Regions from separate parts of the Paenibacillus marchantiae genome, predicted to be linked through region 2. Evidence: riboswitches for the same ligand, from Rfam matches in the RefSeq annotation. Region 2 holds a riboswitch; the other holds the start of a gene.
The links. A riboswitch is a leader RNA that binds a small molecule or an ion and turns the genes downstream of it on or off. The one in region 2 is predicted to bind cyclic di-AMP.
Positions count from the first base shown of each region.

Region 1: it holds a riboswitch for cyclic di-AMP, as region 2 does, so the genes downstream of both, PTQ21_RS05705 (C40 family peptidase) here and PTQ21_RS12100 (HAD family hydrolase) in region 2, are expected to answer to the same signal.

Region 1 is NZ_CP118270.1:1,250,536-1,257,892, reverse strand. It holds gene PTQ21_RS05715 (M1 family metallopeptidase) at 1-1,802, shown strand, start outside; gene PTQ21_RS05710 (hypothetical protein) at 1,813-2,655, shown strand; cyclic di-AMP (ydaO/yuaA leader) riboswitch at 2,907-3,044, shown strand; gene PTQ21_RS05705 (C40 family peptidase) at 3,048-3,518, shown strand; gene PTQ21_RS05700 (GNAT family N-acetyltransferase) at 3,918-4,412, shown strand; gene PTQ21_RS05695 (c-type cytochrome) at 4,563-4,922, shown strand; gene rbsK (ribokinase) at 5,247-6,248, opposite strand; gene PTQ21_RS05685 (4a-hydroxytetrahydrobiopterin dehydratase) at 6,278-6,574, opposite strand; gene PTQ21_RS05680 (hypothetical protein) at 6,828-7,121, opposite strand; gene motA (flagellar motor stator protein MotA) at 7,356-7,357, shown strand, end outside.
Region 2 is NZ_CP118270.1:2,674,326-2,681,682, forward strand. It holds gene urtE (urea ABC transporter ATP-binding subunit UrtE) at 1-292, shown strand, start outside; gene PTQ21_RS12075 (nitrogen regulation protein NR(II)) at 318-971, opposite strand; gene PTQ21_RS12080 (hypothetical protein) at 999-1,202, opposite strand; gene PTQ21_RS12085 (urease accessory protein UreF) at 1,480-2,181, opposite strand; tRNA gene PTQ21_RS12090 (tRNA-Leu) at 2,603-2,685, shown strand; gene PTQ21_RS31485 (hypothetical protein) at 2,824-2,922, shown strand; partial or broken gene PTQ21_RS31490 (glutathione peroxidase) at 3,051-3,329, opposite strand; cyclic di-AMP (ydaO/yuaA leader) riboswitch at 3,682-3,857, shown strand; gene PTQ21_RS12100 (HAD family hydrolase) at 3,975-4,373, shown strand; gene PTQ21_RS12105 (HAD family hydrolase) at 4,539-5,231, shown strand; gene PTQ21_RS12110 (Nramp family divalent metal transporter) at 5,372-6,667, opposite strand; gene PTQ21_RS12115 (organic hydroperoxide resistance protein) at 7,114-7,357, shown strand, end outside.

The DNA.
Region 1 (7,357 bases), 1.4 Mb from region 2:
CCGCTGAAGTGTTCAGCAACCGCGTAGTGGAATATCACATGGATGTGAAGCTGGTAGACGGGAATGTACTGCAAGGGACTCAGACGATCACCTGGACACATCCAGGTAAGAAAACCGTCAGCGAGCTTTATTTTCACATGTATCCCAATGCCTTCTCTTCTGCCGACACCACTTTTATGAAAGAATCCGGAGGGAAACTTCGAGGTGATGTCATGCCCACGAACGGTTACGGTTCCATGCATATTACAGAAATGAAAACAGAGGATGGGCTTTCTCTCTTACATCGGATGCAGTATGTGCAACCGGATGACGGAAACATGAAAGATACTAGCCTCATTAAGGTACGGCTGCCCAAACCCGTTAAAGGCGGTGAAAGCATCACGCTTCACACCCGATTTGAGGTCAAGCTACCGAAAATTTTTGCCCGCATGGGAACAGCAGATAATTTCGTTATGGCAGGTCAGTGGTTCCCTAAACTTAGCGTATATGAGCCAGTAGGCACACGAGGTCGGACGACCGAAGGCTGGAATCTGCATCAGTATCACGGTAATTCAGAGTTTTACGCCGATTTTGGTATCTATAGTGTGCGTATTCGGGTACCGGAAACATACAAAGTAGCTGCTACTGGATTCCCAACCCAGCAAGCGGTTGTGAAGAACGGCGAAAAAGTATATCAGTTCTATGCCGATGATGTGCATGATTTTGCCTGGTCAGCCTCTCCTGATTTTGTTTATGCAGAAGAACCCTTCTCTGCTCCCAATGTGCCAGGCGTAAGAATCAAGCTGTATCTCGACCCTGCTCATGAGGATCTGAAGGAACGTTATTTCTACGCCGCCAAAGCAGCGCTATCCAATTATAGCAAGTGGTTTGGCCCTTATCCGTATTCCACACTGTCCATCGTTGTCCCGCCCAAATCAGGGAATGGCGCAGGGGGAATGGAATACCCTACCTTGGTCACCGCCTTCGGTGCAGATGATTCTGCTCCTGGCTACGATCTGGAACGCACGGTTGTGCACGAGATTGGGCATCAGTATTTTTACGGCATGGTCGCGAGTAATGAATTTGAAGAGGCTTGGCTGGACGAAGGATTCACCTCCTATGCAGAAGACAAAGTAATGGAACAGGAATACGGACTTATCCCGAATCTGCCCGTACAAGCTGGTCTCATTACTTCTCCAGCTTCACTGACACAGGACTCCTGGAAGTTTGATTCCCAGAATCAATATGCAGCAAACGTATACACACGAGGCAAGCTTGTATTACTTGGAATAGAACAACAGGTTGGTGCTAAAACGATGGAGCGTATTCTCTCGACCTATGTGAATAAATACCGCTTCAAACACCCTACTTCGTCTGATTTTCAAAAGGTCGTGGAACAAGTGACGCGTACATCCTGGACCGATTATTTTAATCAGTATGTATACGGCGATGGCATGGCTGACTTTGCAGTGGAAAAGATCGCAATCAATCCTATCCTGAAAGACGGCCAAACGTTGTACGAGTCATCGGTTACATTGCAGAAAAAAGGGAGTGAATATAAGAAGGTTCCTGTTCGAATTATGTTCGAAGATGGGAAAACCATGACGAAAGAATGGGATGGTAGCGAGGAGCGCATTACCTACAAACTGACCTATACTTCCCCTGTTTCCTGGGCTATGACTGATCCGCTATACACGATTGTGCTGGAGAACCATCATATGAACAATTTTCTGAAAGCCGGACTGGATGAGCCAACTAAATCCCGCTGGAGCATGAGCGCAACCAAAATTATAGAAGCCATATTCGGAAGTCTGTCATGGTGAGGTGGATACAGTGAAAGCGAAAATACGTGAAGGCTGGTTTCTCGTCCGTCAGCATATGTTCATTGCGGCACTCTTATTTCTCTATCAATTAGTATGGGGATACTTTCTTTATCGGATGGTGCAGTCAGCTGTGGTTCCGCTGCTCCTGCGTTATCCTGACCCTGATACAGGGGAACTCAGTACGATTTTATTTAAAATGGAGAGCCAACTCGGTCTGACAACGAATCCGGAGGTTCACCGCTATTTATGGATTTTAGGGGCTATGCTGCTGATACGGATTCTGATTAGCCCACTCATTCAGGCAGGGCTGCTCTACTCGCTCCAGCATTATAACCATTCGGAAGAGCGCATTCCATTCATTCGCGGTATCAAAAATTTATGGAAACCGATGCTGTTGCTCCACACCATTCGGACTATATTACTGCTGCTACCCGCTTATTGGCTCGCGCCAAAGCTCTATTCCATCTTTATGGAAGGTTTTCATTCCCTCCATCTGCTCTTGCCTGGTATTCCCTATGTTGCTGGTTGGATTGTATACGGGTGGGTTATCCATCATGTCCTACTGTACATGCAGTTTGGTATCTCAGCTCCCGATGGGGAAGGCGGAGCACGTGGTACGTTTCAAGCTATATGGATTGCACTACGCCAAGTCATCACTCTAATCGGCATTGCTGTCCTGCTGGGCGGCCTTCATCTGCTGGTCTTTGGCGCCTTTACTTCAGCTTCATGGTTACTAACCGGCTTAACTGGCCTTATCCTACAACAAACGTATCCACTTGCCCGGTGCTTGCTGAGCCTGTGGAAAATATGTGCCCATTTCCGCCTATGGCAGTCCAACTCGGTCAAGGATTAAATCGAACGGTTAAAAACGGTTACCATCTCTATGTAAAGTTGTATTCTTCAAATGCCGTTAAACAAGCAAACCTCGACCTTTCCCCGTCAAAGGTCGAGGTTTTTTTGTTAATTTTGTTGTTAAACGTTGCCAAAGTGATATACCTCTGTTACAATAATCGCAGTGAGTTTTTAGTAACAACTTTGTAATCTTTACCTTCATATTTGTAACTACTTAAAATTTAATCGTCATTTCTTGATTTCGCAGGTGCATAACTAGCATAGCCAAATTCCTAGCACCTGGGAAGCGGGGGAACCAGTTATGGGTGAATTGATCTTGCAACAGAGGGATCATAGGGGACCTTCAACCGAATCCTTAAGCTAACCTCGCAGGCATTGGAAGGGGTATATCTCTTGTTTAAGAAGAAATTAACCGCAGCTGTACTCAGCCTCACATTCGCATTATCGCTTGGAGCAGGCAGCGCATTCGCAGATTCGAAAATGGACCAAGTTATTGATTCAGCAATGGGGACTACATACAAAAGCGGAGGAACAACGCTTAACGGCTTTGACTGCTCTGGATTCACAAGTTATGTATTCGACAAGCTGGGCATTGATCTGGCTCGCCAATCGAGTTCACAATTCGACATGGGTGATTCGGTATCCCGGATGGAAATGAGACCAGGTGATCTGGTATTCTTCAATACAACGGGCAAAGGGGTCTCGCACGTAGGGATCTTTGTAGGGAATGGGAAGTTTGCACACTCCTCTTCTTCCAAAGGAGTTACAATTAGCGAATTAAGCGAAAGCTATTGGGCCAACCGCTATGTTGGCGCTAAACGTATTATGAGCACGGACGCATATGAGACATTGGCCATTGAATAGGGACAAGCCGAGCAACGTCATGCTGTAACAATAACTTTACTGTAACGAAGCATAATAGAACCGTCTGGTACATTCTCCGCAGGAATGTTATCCGGCGGTTTTTTTGTGCTTCGTTTCCTTAACATATTCGGGATAGCTATCAAACCTAATTTTAACTTTTTTTAAAGCTATTTTTCATTGCTTTGCCCGTGCTCTTATAATGTTTTTACCCATCCCACTATAATATAAACGAAATTACCGGAACTTTTGTTTCACTTTTTTTCAAAAACGAGGACTTGCCAAATGAACGCCTCTTTTGTAGAGTGAAAACAAGTTTAGATATGGAATGACATATGTATATGTATATGGACAAATCAAAATCATTATAGCTTGTTCACAATGAGAGGAGCGTGCAGTTGTATGGATGAAGCCCCTGTGACGTTTCACGTTGTGCCCATGCAAGAAGAACACGCGGAACTAATCTGCGATTGGCAGTATGACCCGCCTTATAATATTTATAGCTGGCTGCCCTGGGAGCAGATGAAAGCACTTGAAGTGGAATTCGGCGATCCCAAGCTACGGAAAGAACAATATGCGGTGGTGCTGGGAGAGGATCAGCAGATTTGCGGTTTTGCTCAGTACTTCCCTCTTGAAGGTGTAACCCGCATCGGACTTGGCATGCACCCCGATCGATGTGGTCATGGTCAAGGAACGGCTTTTGTCTCGGCCATTGTGCAGGAAGCCATTCGCCGGAACCCTGCAAACGAAATTGATCTGGAAGTTCTGACCTGGAATGACCGGGCTATTCGTGTCTATCTCAAAGCCGGATTTGTTACGCAGGATACATACGAACGACAGACACCGGGTGGTTTGAAACCTTTTTACTGTATGGTCTATGAAGGTCCACGCGAATAACTAGGGCTTGAAATCACCCCAAAAAGTCCCCGGTTATGTGATTAGTTCAAAAAATTACCACAAAATGCTATGATGTCACTACAGGTTCCGTTATAATGATATGGATAGTTTCAAGTTAGATGATCTTTCATTCTGGAGGGGACATAAGGGATGCACAAATGGATCATGAGCGGGGTATTTTTTGCAGCGTGCGCTTTAGCTATTGTACTAATGTTTACGCTTCCAGGGAAAGAGGAAGTTGCAGAAGAAGCGAAACCGACGATGCCGCAAGTTACAATGGATGCAGGACAGGCTGAGGCACTGGTCAAAGCAAACTGTATTACCTGCCACGGTGATCAGCTTCAAGGGGGCATGGGCCCTAGTCTGCAGAAGATTGGCAGCCAGGACGATGTGGAGAAGATTTATACGACCATCGTCAAAGGTAAAAGCGGCGGTATGCCTTCGTTCAAAGACAAGCTGAAGGATGAAGAAATCGCGAATATTGCGATGTGGCTGGCGGAGAAGAAGTAATCCAAGATGTTCAAGGCGATCAGTTTGTGGCAGGGGGCATGTATAGAGAGTGTGATGGCTTCAATCATCCTCTGCTCTTTACTCATGCTCTAAACCACGCTGGCGCTAGACGCGCAACGTAGTCAACCCTTATTGGTAATACAGGGTTACTCGTTTTATCAATGGTCATACAGACAAGAGGCTCTTACTCTCCCGTACTGGGAAGTAAGAGCCTCTTGGTCATTTCAGGGATGCTCCGATGAAAACATCCACCATGCTATGGCTAAATAGATGCATTAGCGTATCCTTCCAGCCTGCCTCTGATTCACCTAAAGTATGCATATATTACTGGGTCTTTGCCTTCTGCTCGGCAAGGAAAGCCTGCACTTCACGTGCGGACGGCATCCCGGACTGGGCGCCGAGCTTCGTCACCGACAACGCGGCTGCGCCCATGGCGAAGCTTACCGCCGCGTCCAGCGTCTCTCCGCGCGCGAGGGCTACTGCCAGCGCGCCGTTGAAGCAATCGCCAGCGCCGGTCGTGTCGACGGCGCTTACGGCGTAGCCGGGCGCACGGCACGCGCCGGCACGCTCTGCCTGAACGCGGCCGCTAGGCGCTGCCGCGTACACAGCCCCCTCGGGGCCGAGCGTCGTGACGACAGCGGCCCCGAGGGATGCGGCGAGCTCTGCGACCGCCGCATCCACGTCTTCCGGCCGGAGATCATCCCGGCCGGTGAGCACGGCGAGCTCGCTGCGGTTCGGCGTGACGACGTCGACGCACCGCAGGAGCTCCTGGGGCAGACCCGGCACCGCAGGCGCCGGGTTGAGCACCACCAATGCGCTGCCTTCAGCCGCCAGTTGGGCGGCGCGGGTGACCGCAGGCAGCGGGATCTCCAGCTGCAGCAGCACCGCTGCGGCTGCAGTCAGGCTTTTTACCGTATCCGCCTCTTCCAGCATCGCAGGCATAACCTGCCCATTCGCTCCAGGAATAACAATAATCCGGTTATCTCCTTTGGAGAGCCAGATAGAGGCCGTACCTGTAACGGTATCATCCAGAATGCGAACTAGCGAGGCATCCGCCCCGCTTTCCGTTAGACTGTGCAACAGGCGTTCACCAAAACCATCCGAACCTACGGCACCAATCATCGTAGTCTGTCCACCCAGTCGTGCAGCAGCAACCGCCTGATTGGCGCCTTTGCCCCCGGCCAAATAGTGCAGTTCCTCCCCACTCACCGTCTCGCCTTCCTCAGGAATGATGTCTGTCTTCACCACCAGATCCATATTAAGGCTGCCTACGACAGCAATAAGAGGTTTGTTCTGATTATCGTCTGACATGTATGCTTCACTCATTTCCGGTAGTGCGATATAACCGATCCAGGTTATTCCGACCTCATTTTCTCAAAAGCCTCATTATATTGCTCTGCTTCTTTAATATCTACAGATGTGATGCCACCTTCATCCCATGATGTGAGACGCAGTGTGACTGTTGTATAGTCAATCGTAATGAAAGGGTGATGATTGAACGCTTCCGAAATCGCTGCGACCTCGTCCACAAATGCAATCCCTTTCATGTAGTTGGAAAATACGAACTTGCGGACAATCCATCGTCCCTCTTCCAGTTCCCAGCCTTCCAGCCTTCCCAGATGAGCTTCGACTTCCTCTTGCGAAAAAACCATACGTTATCTTCCTCCCCATATGATGGCTTATCACAGACAACTGTCCATGCTGCCACCGAAACCTTTGGTGCTACCCATAGCAACCCAAACGCATAGGTCCACCGCCCTGCGGTTCGCCCGTTTCATGACTATCATCTTACCACGGACAAGCCTCAAATTCCAATAGTACAAATGGCGCTAGATCCACTAACCATAAGGCTTTAGGGAGATTCTCCAACTCGGTTTTCCATGCAAAATATCTTATAGGAGCATACTAAATGAGCGGTACAAAAGTCAGTTCTTCTTCCCCAATTAAGATATGAATTCGGTGCTGATCCTTGTCATGAATGACCACTCCACTTCCTACCGGAATGACCGACTCCTCACCCAGTGCATAGAACAGATCTTCCGCCAATGCCTCATCCACTTCGAGTTGCTCTGTTACACCAAGGCGCGACCATTCTTCCTCATCCATTTCAAAGAAAACATAGCGGTCCGGTATTCGGCCTATAGCCTCTGTCAAATCTGTCAATATTCCTTCATAATCTCGTCCATGCTTTACGCCCATTGGCTTTTCACTCCTATTTAGCCCCTAAGGAGCAGATTTGATCTTATTATACCTGAAAATAACCCTTAAAAAAAAAGGCCATCTGGTCGATAAATACTATACATGACCGTTTTAACTGTTTCTGCAACCCTAAAGGATGCCTAACATTAAACGGATTGCGGTGTAACGTTCGTCCGGAAGCCCGAATAAAGCCGCTTGAAAGGATTCAATTTTATCTCATGGATGAGGTGTATGAT
Region 2 (7,357 bases):
TGGGCAGCAACAGCAGTTGGCATTTGCCCGCGCGCTGGCTTCTCGGCCTGGATTATTGCTTCTGGATGAACCGACAGAAGGTATTCAGCCTTCCATCGTAGAGGACATCCGGCAGGTTATTTTGCAAATTAAGGCAAAGGGTGAGATCTCCATCTTGCTGGTGGAGCAAAGCATTGATTTTGTACGCGGTGCTGCAGATTATATCTATGTAATGGACAAAGGGGTAATTGCACTGCAAGGAGCACCGCGAGAGCTGGATATGTCGCAGTTTGAGCACCATCTGTCTGTGTAGCTAAGGTTCATGGCGTAGGAAGAGTTCAGGAGCGCTTGTCCAGAATGTTGGAGTACTTCGGATATAGTCTTCGGATGCAATCCGGGCAGATATCATGAGTGAATTCGGCATGGGTGTGCTTCTCCAAATAACTTTCAACAGAGTTCCAGCTGTCCTGTTCATCCTTAATCTGTTTGCAGACAGCGCAGATGGGAAGCAGTCCACGCAAAGTGCGCACTTCAGACAGAGCCTTCTTCAATTGGCGTTCTGTCTGTTTCTGTTCGGTAACATCCGTGTGTGCAATCAGTGCAAGATCAGACAGCAGGGATGGGTCGGCCTGAATCAATGGGGTGAGTTCCATACGGAACCATCGCTGTTCGCTGTGAGCAGTTTGAACGGAGATATCGTATGTATAACTGTCTTTAAAAGGTGCAGTGATACTTTTCAACTCCTGAACAATCTTCGCATTTTTTGCTTTCTCCTCGCGTAATGTCCACCCCTCTACAAGATGAAGGTAATGAGGCGGTTCAGGTGCTGTTCTGGAGGGGCTTGTTACGCTCTGTTTGGGAAGCAGTTGCCCAAGTCCATGTTGCCAAGCGGTGTTGCAGCTTCGAATGATCCAGTTGTGATCGACGATGATAAGTTGGTGTTGAATGGACTGGAACGATAATCTCTCCAGATCGGATATTAAGTATCTCATGAAATGAGCTCCTCCTTGGCAGAAATCTTATCTTAAATCATCTGGAATTTCCAAGATGTCTGCGACCTGGTTCCTGAACCGGGTTGCTTTGCGGGTACCGTGAATGAGATTGGACAGACGATATGGCGGAATGCCATACTGTTCACAAAATGTCTTTTGGTCGACCTGGAGTTCGGTTAGTCGTCGTTTAATGGCCCATCCGAAAGGAGTCACAGGTTTCTTTTTGTTCAAAAGGGTTCACCCCTCGTTGGAATGTAGTGTTCAGCTGGTTATTCTTGGTGTAAAATATATAGATATGCGAGCTGTATGTTTTATTATATACGTATTTGCGTCATCTAACAATTAAAAAAGACGTAAATAAGTGTATTTTAATATGTTAAATGGCGTAAATGCGTTAAATAGACAAAATAAATGACATAAAAAACACGCCAGCAATGAGGTTGCGGCGTGTTTTTTTATATTTTACTGTGTGAGGAGATGGGTTGTGTGAAGAAAAAGGGGATGGGAATTAGGCTCTGTATGCGTGAAGCCCTGCTCCAAGCATGTGAAAGCTTGGAAACAACGTTTTCATGGACGATGAGGTTGGTTGTACCAGTCCATCCGCAGCGGAGGCGCTGACGGTATGCCATTCATGCTCCAGGTCTGCGGCCAGGCGAACCAGCAGGTCCTGGGTTGTATCGGTGTTAAGGGGAATCACTTTGGAGGCTTCGGTTATGCAGGCACTCATGGCTGAATGCAGATAACCAAGGACCGCCTCCTCGACAGGGATTTCGAGGTGGTGGTTAATCCAGGCGTGAACAGTGGGGAGACAGCCAACAGATTCATACTTAGCCAGCGTTTGTTCGAGATGGCTAAAATCAATCCAGGGGTGTAGTGCGCGAGCTAGCTTAATTAGTCGTTTGCCCATAATGGAGGCATGTTCTCTAAGATTGACTGGGGTGCGCTGGACATGAACGAGTTTGTCGATGAGGGCTGTACGCCATGCGTCCTTGTGATCTGCGGCGGTGTATATGCCTTTAATCGCCATACCTTCCAGACGCACGATGCTGGGATGCAATTGACAGCGCATGAATGATTCGAGATCTTCAACACTACGAATGGTACCTTCAGCGATATGGGCATCCATACCGAAGGAATGGGTGAACCCTCCGACCTGGATAGAGGAATCAAGCAGTTTGACATAATCGAGCAGCTTATTCCCACGGTTCACAATCTTTCGCCTCCTACGTTCGTTAAATGTTATGTTAAATAACATTTATACTCCTTTTTGGTTCGCTTTATGTTTGTAAATCCGAATTATATGATATATATATTCACATAAATATCCGCTTTTTGTCAATAGTTTCTTTGTTTTTTGAATATTAAATCTATTTAGTGTTATTTTATATAACTTTATGAGTTACTTTATACTAAGAGGATGTGAAGGATGGTAATACAAATAAAGTAGAGTGATCGGCCTAATCGGGTATACAAACGAGATCAAATTTAATCATATGCACTTCGTAGGAGAAAATGACGAGATTATACGATTTATGGAAGGAAAAGCGCAGTTAAAATGATATTAAGAAAAATGCTTTACTTTTAAACATGAACCGGGTATAATCAATTTTGTTGCCGATTATTTACGACATGCGGTCGTGGTGGAATGGCAGACACGCTATCTTGAGGGGGTAGTGGGTGTATACCCGTGGAGGTTCGAGTCCTCTCGACCGCATCATAAGAACGATAAAGAAGAAGCTTCCCGTATGGGAAGCTTCTTCTTTTTTTGTTTTATTTACAGTACAGATGGGCCAGACAAAAAAAAGGTCACCCGTTTCCCCTGAATGCATGCTCATTCTGTCTGCTGGGTCGGATGGCCTTTACTTGTTATTTAAGCAATTCTTTGATGTCCGCTTCAATTTTATCAGGTGTTGTTTTGGGAGCATACCGTTTCAGAACACGTCCGTTCTGATCCACAAGGAATTTGGTGAAGTTCCATTTAATGGCTTTGGAGCCGAGTACGCCTGGCGCTTCTTTGGTAAGGTGCTGGAAAAGAGGGTGAGCGCTTGAACCATTCACATCGATCTTCTCAAACATCGGGAAGCTAACACCATAGTTCATCTGGCAGAACTCGGCAATATCATCAGAAGAGCCTTTTTCCTGTGCAAACTGGTTGCTTGGAAAACCAAGAACTTCGAATGGGGAGTCTTTAAACTTATCCTGAAGCTCTTGCAGACCTTTGAATTGAGGTGTGAGGCCGCATTGGCTTGCTGTATTCACGATAAGCAGTACTTTGTCACGATAGTTGGACATTTCAACTTCCTGACCGCGAAGGGTGTTTACTTTGTAGTCGTAGACTGACATGAAAATCGCCTCCATTTCATATTCTTCTTTCTTCTATTATATTGATTACAATTAAATAATGCAAAATTAATATTGCTTTTTTAACTCAATTTGAAGCTGTCGTGTATGATCTGTGACTGATTTGCTACCTGAATTTCGCTAAAGAGAGAATTAGAGAGCTTTGATGAGATGGGTAGAGAATGGATACGTTGTAAGCGCTATTATTGATGTGAAATGGCAAAAATCCGTCGATTCGGTGATCTGCGCAGACTTTACACCAATATGGCACGGGTGTATGATTCATATCGTAATTCCAATTTAAATTAAATTTTACATGAAAAACGAAACAAACGATAATATCGCTCTGATTAATGATTATAAAAGAACGATGTTTTAATCGCTGAGTTTCCATTCATTCATGGGTGGGAAACGGGGGAACCAACAGGATGAACTGTCCAGGACAGTAGGCATCCATGGGGTGAATTTTCCGGTGACAGCCGGAAATAGGGCGACTCTCGCGCCCGAATCCGTCAGCTAACCTCGTAAGCGTTAAAGGGAGAGGCAACAAGCCGTACGCTGGTTCATAGTGTCTTTTTGCTATGGATTATTGAAGAAGCGTCCGGGAGGCCTTGGTCCCCCACGCTTCTTTTTTGTTGTCTTTTCACGCCAAGGGAGGAACGAATGATGGATAAAGAGATGATCTTAGTGACTGCTCCAAATGAAGCAGGACGTAAATTTATCAAATTGCTGATGTACAAAAAAATGCCGTTTGCCGTTCTGACCAACAGTGCAGGGGAAGAGCGCAGGCTCCGGAGAATCGGTGTGGAGCATGTCATTCGCATGAACACAGCTGCTGCTCAGAAATGGTTTTTGCCGCAAGGTAGTGTCGGCAATGTTTTTATTTTTGAAAATAGCCTAAACCTGACCTGTCGATATTTACAGATCTGCCGCTCCTGGACATCCAAGTCCCTGTGTGTCATTACGGAACAAAGCCACCCCAAAGGGATCTATCGGGGAATGGGAGCAGACCGTATTGTATATTCCTTGAATGGGGAAGTTGGGTTTCTACTGAATGGCTAGTGGCTAGTACTATTCCTGTGATTGATCCAGTGTCAGCTGCCTGTTATAATTGAAATCATAAATAAACGGAAACTTGAGGAGACTCATGCATGTTGGTGGGTCTTCTTTTTTATGGTTTGGGAAATAGGGATATGGATTTCCTGTGGCTAACGAGGAGGAATAGGCGTGCCGGATGTACGTGGAATACAATGGTTGTTCTTTGATGTGGGGGATACGCTCGTGGACGAATGGGAGCCGGTAGATGATATTATCGGTCAGTTCGTTCGTGAAGCTTGTGCGCTTGGTTATCAGGTGGAGATGCAGACGGTGCGAGATATATTTGCCGCCTCCTACCGAAATTACGAGCAATGGCCGATGAAATTGGCTATTCGTACCCTTATCAGCGACGAGGGGCACCGGGAACAGATACAGGAGAAGCTGAAGTTCCGCAAAGAGCTTGAGCGCCCCTTCGCGTCAGCCGACGCTGTTCTCCAGACGTTGTCGCAAAACTATAAGATTGGTATCATTGCCAATCAGAGTCCGGGGACGGAAAATCGGCTGGATAGCTACGGCTTGCGCAAGTATGTGGATGTGCTGGCCTGTTCGGCTGAAGAAGGAGTGTCCAAGCCTGATCCTGAATTGTATGCTGTAGCGTTGAAACAGGCGGGATGCAAACCTGAGGAAGCGGTCATGATCGGCGACAGGATTGATAATGATATTATTCCGGCTAAGAAGCTGGGTATGCACACGATCCGGATTTTGCAGGGTTATGGCAGATTCCAGCCGGAGCTTGCGGATGCAGAGCGTCCAGACTGGACTATTGAATCACTGGAGGAACTTCTTCCTTTGTTAATGGTAACTCAAAATTCAGACAACTAAATAAGAGCAGTATTTATGAACTATTCGGTATAATTAGGCTGCTGCTCTAACATATAAAAGGCTGATCGTCTCAAGGGGTACGTTACTTGAGTTGATCAGCCTTTTTGAGTTAGACAAAATACGGCGTAATTCCGTTTAACCTAGAACAACAGAATGGTCTGGATAATCAGATACACATTCAGGACAACGATAACTCCGGCAATGATCCAGGAGATGATTTTGAGCCACAGCTTGTTGGCAAAAGCCCCCATGCTTTTTTTGTCACTCGTAAACATTACCAGCGGAATGACGGCAAAGGGTAGCTGCAGAGACAGCACAACCTGGCTAAGAATCAACAGTTCTTCTGTTCCGTGCTCTCCAGCAATGGCTGTTACGATGACGGCCGGGATGATAGCGATCAGACGTGTAACCAGTCGACGAAGCCACGCTGGAATACGAATGTTCAGGAAGCCTTCCATTACAATCTGTCCGGACAACGTGCCGGTGAGTGTTGAGTTTTGGCCTGAAGCCAGCAGGGCTACACCGAACAGGATGCTAGCGATGGTGGTTCCCAGCAGAGGTGTCAACAGATGGTAAGCATCTGTAATTTCCGCCACCTGGGTCATACCCGCACTATGAAACACGGCAGCAGACACAATCAGGATGGCTGCATTAATGAACAGAGCTAGCGTTAAAGCGATGGTTGAATCCATGGTGGAATACAGAATCGCTTCTTTTTTTCCTTTTGGCGTCTGTTCAATCTGACGGGTCTGCACAATGGAAGAATGCAGATACAGATTATGGGGCATGACGGTTGCACCGATAATCCCGATGGCGATGTAGAGCATAGCCGGATTTTGCAAAATCTCGACATTCGGTACGAAACCATGCATGACGCCACCCATATCTGGTTTAGCGAGAAACAGGTCAATCCCGAAGCAGAGGGCGATGGTAGCCATTAGTACAATTACGAGGGATTCCAATGCGCGAAAGCCTTTATTTTGCAGCAAAAGAATGACCAGTACATCGACAGCGGTAATAATGACGCCGTATAACATGGGGATGTTGAACAGCAGCTTGAGCGCGATGGCTGAACCAATAACCTCGGCAAGGTCAGTGGCTGCAATCGCAAGCTCACACAAAATCCATAATACGATCACAACAGGCATGCTGAATCGTTCGCGGCAGGCTTGCGCCAAATCCCGTCCTGTGACAATCCCGAGCTTGCCAGCGAGAGACTGTAACACAACTGCCATTAAGTTCGAAATCAGAATAACGGACAATAACGTATAACCGAATTGTGAACCACCCGCAATATCCGTTGCCCAGTTCCCAGGATCCATATATCCAACGGCAACGAGGTAACCCGGTCCAACAAAAGCAAGGAACTTTTTCCACCAAGCAGCGTTTTGAGGCACCTTCATGGAGCTGTGGGCTTCCCCGAGAGATGGGGCCATGCCCGCAGCCAATGGCTCATTTGAAGGAGTGGTGAACGGATTTTTTTTACTCATAATATAATCACCCGACTTTGAAGTATTGATATTCTATATGAAGAGGAACGGTGTCATTCCTTTGATTAAATTGGAACATTGAAACCAAAATCTTAAAAGCGTAATTAAACGACTTCACATATGTCTAAACGTTTATGTTGATACTTACATTGTACTCCTTCAATTATTTTTGTCTAGTGCAACTTTTGTGTATGAGGACAAAATTTACCGGAGAGTGAATTGTGCCTTAGTATATTACCCAACCCTGGATAAATTACCTGTGTTCATCCCCAATGCATGAAAAAGATAAAGATGTAAAAGCTGAATAAGGAGCAACAACGTTTCAAAATGAGCCAGAAGTTTAAATTGAATTGTAGGCAACAAAAAACTTAAAGGTGAAGGAGAGATTCTTAATGGAAGCTTTATATACAGCAACAGCGACAGTTAAAGGTGGACGTACAGGTTCGGTGGCTTCTTCGGATGGCGTGCTCAAGCATGATCTGAAAATGCCAAAAGAACTTGGAGGCTCCGGTGGTGAAGGAACCAATCCTGAGCAGCTCTTTGCAGCGGGATACGGTGCATGTTATGAAAGTGCTCTTGCCAATGTGGCACGCAAAGCAGGCGTGAAATTGGAGAATGTGGTGGTCACAAGTAATG